2 regions of the Paraglaciecola sp. T6c genome follow, and region 1 is predicted to be linked to the other one. Evidence: predicted binding sites of a transcription regulator. Region 1 holds the regulator's gene; the other holds the start of a gene.

Region 1 (4,428 bases):
AAACTGCCCTTCTCCATGAAGCTGATCGAGTAACGCTTCAAACTCATCATCACTAATATCGTCACCATCACTACTCATATCAGCGCCACTGGAAGACTCTGTGGATTGTGGCGGCTTAATTGATGGTGATTGCGATGCTCCTCCAACGGGATTACCTTCACCGTGAAGTTCATCAAGCAAGGCCTCAAACTCGGATTCGTCAAAGTCATCCGAATTTGTTTTAGGCTGAGATGCCGCTTCACTGGGCGCCTCGATTACTGGCGTTTCGATAATTGGAGGCGCAGCAACTTGGTCTTGCGCCTCTGGCTTACTCAGGCGATGCAATGTATCTAATAACGATTGCTCTGCTGCTACCAAGGGTTTGTTCGATTTTACATCTTCAAACATGGCGACGACTTCGTCGGTTGCTTGAAGAATAATATCCATTAACTCTGGCGTTAATGAACGTTGGCCGTTACGCATGACATCGAATACGTTTTCAGCGCCGTGACAAATATCGACTAATTCGGTTAACGAAAGAAAGCCCGCGCCACCTTTAACCGTGTGGTAGCCTCTGAAAATCGCATTCAGTAAATCCGAATCTTGCGGATTATTTTCCAACTCAACCAGCTGTTCTTGAAGCTGCTCTAGTATTTCACCCGCTTCTACTAAAAAATCCTGAAGGATCTCCTCGTCAACATCAAACCCCATATTGTAACGCCTCTAAAATCCTAAACTTGACAGTAAATCATCAACATCATCTTGATTAGATGCGACGTCGTCACGGTTAGCTGCATCGAGAATTGGGCCTTCCGCTTTAACACTATCGGCTTGTTTATCAGATATATGAGGAATTTCCGCTGACTCTGATCCACCGAACATCGTTAACATATGCACTAGGCTGTCTTCTACTTCTTTAACTAGTTCAATGACCCGGCGAATAATTTGCCCTGTGATGTCCTGATAGCCTTGAGCTAGTAGCATCTCGGTTAATAATGCGTTTAATTTTCCAGACTCGTCCTTGCCCTCTTCTAAAAAGGTGTCGAGGCGTCTGCACAGGGCATTGAATTCGCCCAGCTCTAACTGACGATTAAAAAGCTTCTTCCACTCAGGAATGATTTCGTTCATTTCAGAATTGAGCTTTTCGGCAATGGGCATGCAATCATCGACTAAGTCCATCGTGCGATTCGCGGCTTGCTCAGTGGTTTCAATAACATACGTGAGCCGCGTTTTAGCGTCAGGGATCTCTTCATTCGCTAAATTAGCAATACGTTCATCGAGTTGAAAGTTATTCAAAGAATCATGAAGTTGGCGAGTTAATTTACCTACCTCTTCGAACAGTTCGACAGAATTGGTGTCATTGACACTATCGAGAAGCTGCTGAGCGCCTTGATTATTACCACTTTCAAGTAAAGCGACTAATTGCTTTGCATCTTCTAGCTTCATGGGGGCTGGATGTGAGGTCATAAGGCCTTCCTTATCGTTGAGAAAAGCCTGACTAACCTAAGCGTTCAAATATCTTGGCCAACTTCTCTTTAAGGGTCGCAGCAGTAAATGGTTTGATAACATACCCATTAACACCAGCCTGCGCCGCCGCTACAATTTGTTCTTTTTTGGCTTCTGCCGTTACCATTAACACTGGTGTGTGTTTAAGGTTTTCGTCGGCACGGATCGCCCGCAATAAATCAATTCCTTGCATGCCTGGCATGTTCCAGTCAGTCACTACAAAATCAAAATCACCTTGTTGAAGCATAGGCAATGCGGTACTGCCATCATCCGCTTCTTGAATATTAGTAAAACCTAGATCTTTCAATAGGTTCTTGATGATGCGACGCATTGTCGAGAAATCATCAACAACCAAAATTTTCATATTCTTATCCAAAACTTTCTCCGCTCGAGGCAAAATCAAAACATTTATATGTTATTTGTTTATTCTTCAATACGCCAAGTCTGCATTTTACTTTTTAGTTTTAGCATAGCTTGACTGTGTATTTGGCTAACACGTGATTCACTCACGTCTAGAACTTCACCTATTTCACGTAGATTCAATTCTTCGTCATAGTACAATGATAATACGATTGCTTCACGCTCAGGTAAGGTTGTAATGGCATGGGCTAAGGCTTTTTGAAAAGAGCCTTGGAGCAAATCTTCAAACGGAGTATCAGAGCCTTTAGTTTGCTCTGTTGTCACCACATCTTCCGATACCCCTAAATCTTCCATGCCAATAATTTTACCTGCATTCACTTCACCAAGCATTTGGTGATATTGCTCAATGCTGACTTCAAGTTTTTTGGCTATATCTACATCTCTGGCGTCACGGCCTGTCTCACGCTCAACTTTATTAATGGCATCCGTTATCGCACGGCCATTTTTATGCACAGAGCGTGGTGTCCAATCACCTTTTCGAATTTCGTCAAGCATAGAGCCGCGAATTCGAATACCTGCAAAGGTCTCAAAACTCGCACCTTTGGTGCCATCGAAGTTACGAGACGCTTCAAGTAAACCAATCATACCGGCTTGAATGAGATCGTCGACCAATACGCTGGCGGGTAAGCGGGCAATAAGATGATGAGCAATGCGCTTTACCAATGGAGCATGACGCTCCACCAGTGCATTTCTGTCATCTAACTGCTGATACGCAGCGGCTTTACTGTTCACCGAATATCGCCCACGGCTTTTTTGGCCACCAACTGCTCAAGGAAGAACTCTAAATGCCCTCCTGGCTGAGAAGGCACTGGCCAACCTGCTGCCTGTTGAGCTAGCTTTTTAATAGCGATAGCCGCTGGCGAAGTTGGATATGCTTCAACAATCGCTTTTTGCTTACGAACCGACTTACGAATATTTTCATCAAACGGTACAGTGGCGACTAGTTCTAAGGCCACGTCTAAAAAGCGGTCGGTGACTTTTGTTAACTTATTGAACAGCTCTTGTCCTTCTCGCATATTGCGCACCATATTGGCGACAATTTTAAAACGAAAAACACCGTGCTCTTTATTCAAAATTTTGATCAATGCATAGGCATCTGTGAGAGATGTAGGTTCATCACACACTACCACTAGGATATCTTGCGAGGCACGTGAGAAACTTAAAACCATATCTGAAATACCTGCCGCAGTATCAACAATTAATACGTCAATTTGCGAGCGCAGCTCACTGAATGCTCTAATTAAGCCTGCATGTTCGGTTGGAGTGAGTTCAGTCATTGACTGACTGCCAGAGGTTGCTGGCGCAATTTTAATCCCGTGGGGACCTTCAACAAGGACTTCGTCTAGAGTGCATTCCCCTGACAATACATGTGAAAGGTTTTTCACCACACGTAAGCCAAGTAACACATCCACGTTGGCTAAGCCTAAATCTGCGTCTAATACCATGACTCTCTTACCCTGCTGGGCCATAGAGATCGCGGTATTTAACGTGACGTTGGTTTTACCCACGCCGCCCTTACCACCGGTAACGGCGATCACTTTAATTAATCGAGATTGATTCATTCTTCTTAAGCTACTCGCTTGGTCCTCAATCATACTGCCACTGCTGCGTTATTTAGTGAGTTACCACTAGTATGAATTAATACGTGCTTTTTATAAAGCTTAGCGGCGCTGGTTATTAAAAATTTTGCATCTGCCACTTTCAAGTCTTCCGGAACCTTTTGGCCATCGGTAATAAAGCTCACGGACAATTTGTGCTCGATGGCCGCACTAATTGCCTCTCCAAGACTGTAGCATTCATCTATTTTGGTGAAAATACAACCCTGTAAAGAAATCTGTTTGTAAGCAGCAATGGTTTGCTGCATAACTTGATATTGACTGTTGGCTTGCATGACCAAATAACTGCTGATATTCGCCGTTGTACTCTGCTTCAACGTTTCTAACTGCTTGATCAGTCTAACATCTCTTTGCCCAAACCCTGCAGTATCAATAAGTATAAGGCGCTTATTCCTAAACTGGAATAACAGATCTGATAACTCTTCAGCGTTCTGCGCTTTTTTCACCGAGCAACCAATAATTCTGGCATAGGTAGAAATTTGCTCGTAAGCAGCGATTCGATAGCTGTCAATGGTGATCAAGCCGACATTTTGAGCACCGTATTTTTGCGCAGCTTGTGCGGCAAGTTTTGCCACAGTCGTTGTCTTTCCAGTCCCAGTAGGGCCCATTAAAACTGCGATGCCGCCTTTGGTCAGTAAGTTACTTTCTTCAGTTTGTATGCGATTAGCCAGCAGTTTTAATAAAAACAACCAAGCTTGACGCTCATCAGTATCTGCCGGGGTATAAGAAACCACTTCATTGGCCAGTGCTTCACTGATACCCATCTTTTGTAACTTGTTGGTTAAATAGCCGTGTAAAGGATGGTTTCGTCCTTTGTCTTGTTGCAAAAGACCAGCCACTTGGAACTGAAGCACATTACGTAAAGAGGCTAGCTCTTGACGCATTTCATTTAATGCGTCTTGCTGAT
Region 2 (4,428 bases), 2.1 Mb from region 1:
GCAGCAACGGCCATACCTACTGCAGCGCTGATGGAGGTAGATGAGTGACCTACGGCAAAGGTATCGTACTCACTTTCATTCGGCCAAGGGAAAGGGTGCAAACCGTTCTTTTGGCGAATGGTAGGCATACGATCACGACGGCCTGTCAAAATCTTATGGGGATAAGCTTGATGGCCCACATCCCAGATAAGGCGGTCGAACGGGGTGTTGTAAACATAATGCAGGGCGACGGTTAATTCGACTGTGCCCAACCCAGAGGCAAAATGACCACTACTTTGGCTTACGCTGGTTAACAAATATTGACGTAATTCTTTGGCGACTTGCTTTAGTTTGTCTTGAGGAAGCTCGCGCAATTGCTCGGGCGTGTCCGCTAAAGCCAGAAGCGGGTAGTGGGCTAAATCCAGGGTCATGAGGTACGTTTCTACTATTATTATTTGATGATGTATCGTTCGTAATCAATGATTACGATGAATGACGAAATCGGTAAATGATTTCAACACCTGTGTATTGTAAGGTAAAGCGTCCAAAGCTTGAAGCGCTTCTTGATGAAGTTGAGCGAGATAGCCCTGAGCACCTTCTAAACCAAGCAGTGCAGGATAGGTACTTTTATTCTGCTCTTGGTCTGAACCTTGGGGTTTACCTAAGGTTTGTGAATCACCGACCACATCCAAAATATCGTCCTGCACCTGAAACGCCAAACCAATGGTGGACGCATATTGCTGCAATAGCGATTTGCTTTCATCGCTAACTGACGGGCACAACACGGATGCCATTTTTACCGCTGCAGTGATAAGCGCCCCGGTTTTTTTGCTATGCAGCAACTCCAGTTGTGTTTGAGTGATCAGCTTATTGGTGGACGCTAAATCAATTCCTTGTCCGCCACACATGCCGTCGTAACCAGATGCTTGACCTAAAATACGCACCAATTCGATACGTTGCGCATTGGCAAAATCTGATAATGGGTAATTAACGATGATCTCAAAGGCCAAAGTTTGCAGGGCATCGCCGGCTAAAATAGCGTTGGCTTCATCAAACTGAATGTGACACGTGGGGTGCCCGCGGCGTAAATCGTCGTCGTCCATCGCAGGCAAGTCATCGTGTACCAAGGAATAAGCATGGATACATTCTAATGCGAGGGCGGGGGCATCAAGATCAGACTGTTCAATCCCTAAAGCTTCGCCGACAGCATACACTAAAAAAGGTCGCATGCGTTTTCCGCCCATTAGCAAGGCGTACTGCATGGCATTTTTTAACGTTGGGGCATGGTCACCAAGTTTGCCAATCTGCGCTTGTAGTAAGGCGTCAACGTGTTGATGCACACGCTTCTGTTGAGTCTCAAATGTCATTAGTCTTGGGTATTGTTGGGGTCGAAGTCAGCCAGTGGAGCTTGCTCGTCTTGACCCATTAAGATCTGAACTTTCTGTTCGGCTTGTTTTAGTTTATTTTGACTATGGCGGGCTAATTGAATGCCTCGCTCAAAGCGCCCTAAAGCGTCTTCTAAACTTAGCTCACCTTCTTCCATTTGATTGACTATGCTATCGAGCTCTTGCATTGATTCTTCAAAGCTTAAGTTTTCGGTTTTTTTGCGACTGGTCATAGGTTTTGCTTCTTTTATATCTTGCTCTTTTGCGAGTTGAGCGCACCTTACCTGAGGGGTAAATAGTGGTCAAACCTTTTTCATGGCGCATAGGGCCAACGTACAAAAGATTGTTCCGAGATAGAATCATTATCTTACGACGAATGCGTTAATTTGGATTTCTTTAGGCAGGTTTATAGCTAAGTACTATAGATTATTTTAACTTTGTCGATAAAATGATTAACCAAGTCAACAACCTAAATGCACCTCCTGCGAATTTTCGCTTTTTAAAGCAGGCGTTTTTAGAGCTGGGCCATTTGATATTTCGCGTAACACACTTTTTTGATGGGAGTACAATGTGGATTTAGCAACCCTTATAGGCATGATTGGCGCAATCGGCTTCGTGATCATGGCCATGGTGCTGGGCGGTGATTTGGGGATGTTCTTTAACGTTCCATCCATTTTGATTGTGGTCTGCGGTAGTCTTTTTGTCGTTTTATCTCAATTCACCCTTGGGCAATTCTTTGGTGCAGGTAAAGTGGCCGGTAAAGCCTTTATGTTCAAAATCGAATCGCCTGAGTCTCAGATTGAAAAAATCGTTGAAATGGCGGATGCCGCGCGTAAAGGCGGATTTTTAGCGCTAGAAGAAGCACAAATAGAAAACGAATTTATGCAAAAAGGCGTTGATATGTTGGTTGACGGTCACGACGTCGACGTTGTGCGCGCCACTATGGCCAAGGACATATCTATGACCACAGAGCGGCATGAATTCGGTGCTACTATCTTTAAAGGGATGGGGGATGTTGCTCCCGCCATGGGGATGATTGGTACGCTGATTGGTTTGGTTGCCATGCTGTCAAACATGGATGATCCTAAGTCCATTGGACCAGCAATGGCGGTTGCGCTATTAACAACGCTTTACGGCGCGGTGTTAGCGAACGTTGTGTGTTTGCCTATTGCTGAGAAGCTAGGTAACAGAGCAGTGGAAGAGAAACTAAACCAGAGCTTAATCCTCGATGGCATAATTGGCATAGCCGACGGCCAGAACCCTCGTGTTATTGAAGGTATTTTGAAAAATTATCTTGCAGCCAGTAAGCGCGGTAGCGCGACAGAAGACGCATAACTGATGGAAGACGAATGCCCTAAATGCCCCCCCGCCGGATTACCCGCGTGGATGGGGACATTCGCGGATTTGATGTCACTGTTGATGTGCTTCTTCGTGTTATTGCTGTCGTTTTCAGAAATGGATGTACTGAAGTTCAAACAGATCGCGGGTTCGATGAAGTTTGCGTTTGGCGTTCAAAATAAAATTGAAGTCAAAGATATTCCCAAAGGCACCAGTGTTATCGCCATGGAATTCAGACCGGGTCGACCCGATCCTACCCCTATTGAAACCATTCAGCAGCAAACCATAGAAATGACTCAGCAAATGTTGGAGTTTCAAGCGGGTAATGAAGATTCCGCTGGTGGGCGTCAAAAACAACGTGGTGAACAAAAAGGCGGGGCTGCCCAGCAAACGGCGAGTGAACAATCCAGTGCCAAAACCACAGCGAGTCAAGAAGAAGCCAATAAGCAAATGAAGAAGGTGGCGCAGCAGCTTGAGAAAGAAATTCTTGATGGTGCCATCGAGATGGAGTCACTTGGGCAACAACTGATCATCCGTATTCGAGAGAACGGCTCTTTCTCAGCGGGCTCTGCTTTCTTGCAGCCGCAGTTTAAGCCTATCCTGCGTAAAATTGGAACCTTGTTGGCTGATATGCCTGGGGATATTGAGATATCCGGTCATAGTGACAGTTTGGTTATTTCTAACGAGCTGTATCGTTCTAACTGGGATTTATCAGCTCAGCGCGCAGTTGCGGTAGCTGAGGAGCTACGTAAAGCCCCAGGGTTTGATGAGGGGCGCATGGCGGTCATTGGGAAAGCGGATACCGCCCCATTGTTAGGTGAAGACGATGCTCAAGCAAGAAGCCGCAATCGCCGCGTGGAAATTGCGATTAAACAGGGTAAGGCGAAAGAATCAGAGCCTATCTCGGTCGTAGAATAACCGGTAGTGACCTAAGCGGAGGCAGTAGAGTAGGGCTAGCTTAGTCTATAAATTCAAATCTAAAAAGCGGCACATATGCCGCTTTTTAGATTTCCTCATTTCTGTGTACTAACCTACATTTGTGATTCACAAGAGGGAATACGTGCGCTCTTGTCAAAGAAGATAGAGAACTCTGCCACCGTCACGCCAAACTTTTTCATATACGAACGATTCATCATGCGCTGGTCGTCGAGAGCGTACATCCAATCATCAATGGCAAAATCATACTCGGTGCCATCAATGGGCACGGTTAAAGTGTACTGCCAATTAAACGCGCTACCTTGGGATGAGCCAGAAGCTTGACCCACAACGTCACCGGCAGTGCCCGTCACTGTTTGGTCTTGCGCGACATTTACCTTCCAAATACGGGTCTGGCGGGTACCGTCGTTAAAGAAAAATGACTCGTGAAGTTGCCCTTTGTTACCTTGCCACGTGGCGACGATGTCAACGCAGAATCGGCGAGTTAGCTTTCCTGAATAGTCTTGCACAATTCCCCAAGCTGTTATTTCACCATCAAAATAGTTTTTGAGTGAAAATGTAGGCCTAGTGTCACGATAATCATCGATAGAGGCACTGCAGCCTGCAAGCAGGGCGGCTCCGGCGGTTAATGCCAATGTTTTTAATATCGTCATATACGTTCCTATTGTGACTGGCCTATTAATTTATTACGCAGTTTCGGGTAACTGGCTTTTTTGTCTAGCCAGATGCGCAAAAAATTGACGCCAAAGCTGCGATCATCAATACGCCCAATTTCTTCTTGGTTAAAATA

What was found. The regulator FliA, encoded in region 1, starts transcription of late flagellar genes. The targets are predictions, from matches to a motif close to CTAAAGNTNNNNNNNNNNNNGCCGATA.
Region 2: the regulator FliA is predicted to act here: its motif matches at 1,784-1,810, upstream of pomA (flagellar motor protein PomA).

The regions. Positions count from the first base shown of each region.
Region 1 is NC_008228.1:3,658,659-3,663,086, forward strand. Features, by position in the region: gene PATL_RS15525 (chemotaxis protein CheA) at 1-690, opposite strand, end outside; gene PATL_RS15530 (protein phosphatase CheZ) at 703-1,446, opposite strand; gene cheY (chemotaxis response regulator CheY) at 1,478-1,861, opposite strand; gene PATL_RS15540 (RNA polymerase sigma factor FliA) at 1,909-2,637, opposite strand; gene PATL_RS15545 (MinD/ParA family protein) at 2,634-3,500, opposite strand; gene flhF (flagellar biosynthesis protein FlhF) at 3,497-4,428, opposite strand, start outside.
Region 2 is NC_008228.1:1,586,811-1,591,238, forward strand. Features, by position in the region: gene dxs (1-deoxy-D-xylulose-5-phosphate synthase) at 1-410, opposite strand, end outside; gene ispA ((2E,6E)-farnesyl diphosphate synthase) at 456-1,346, opposite strand; gene xseB (exodeoxyribonuclease VII small subunit) at 1,346-1,597, opposite strand; gene pomA (flagellar motor protein PomA) at 1,935-2,699, shown strand; gene PATL_RS06735 (flagellar motor protein MotB) at 2,703-3,620, shown strand; gene PATL_RS06740 (DUF3833 domain-containing protein) at 3,734-4,291, opposite strand; gene PATL_RS06745 (chalcone isomerase family protein) at 4,300-4,428, opposite strand, start outside.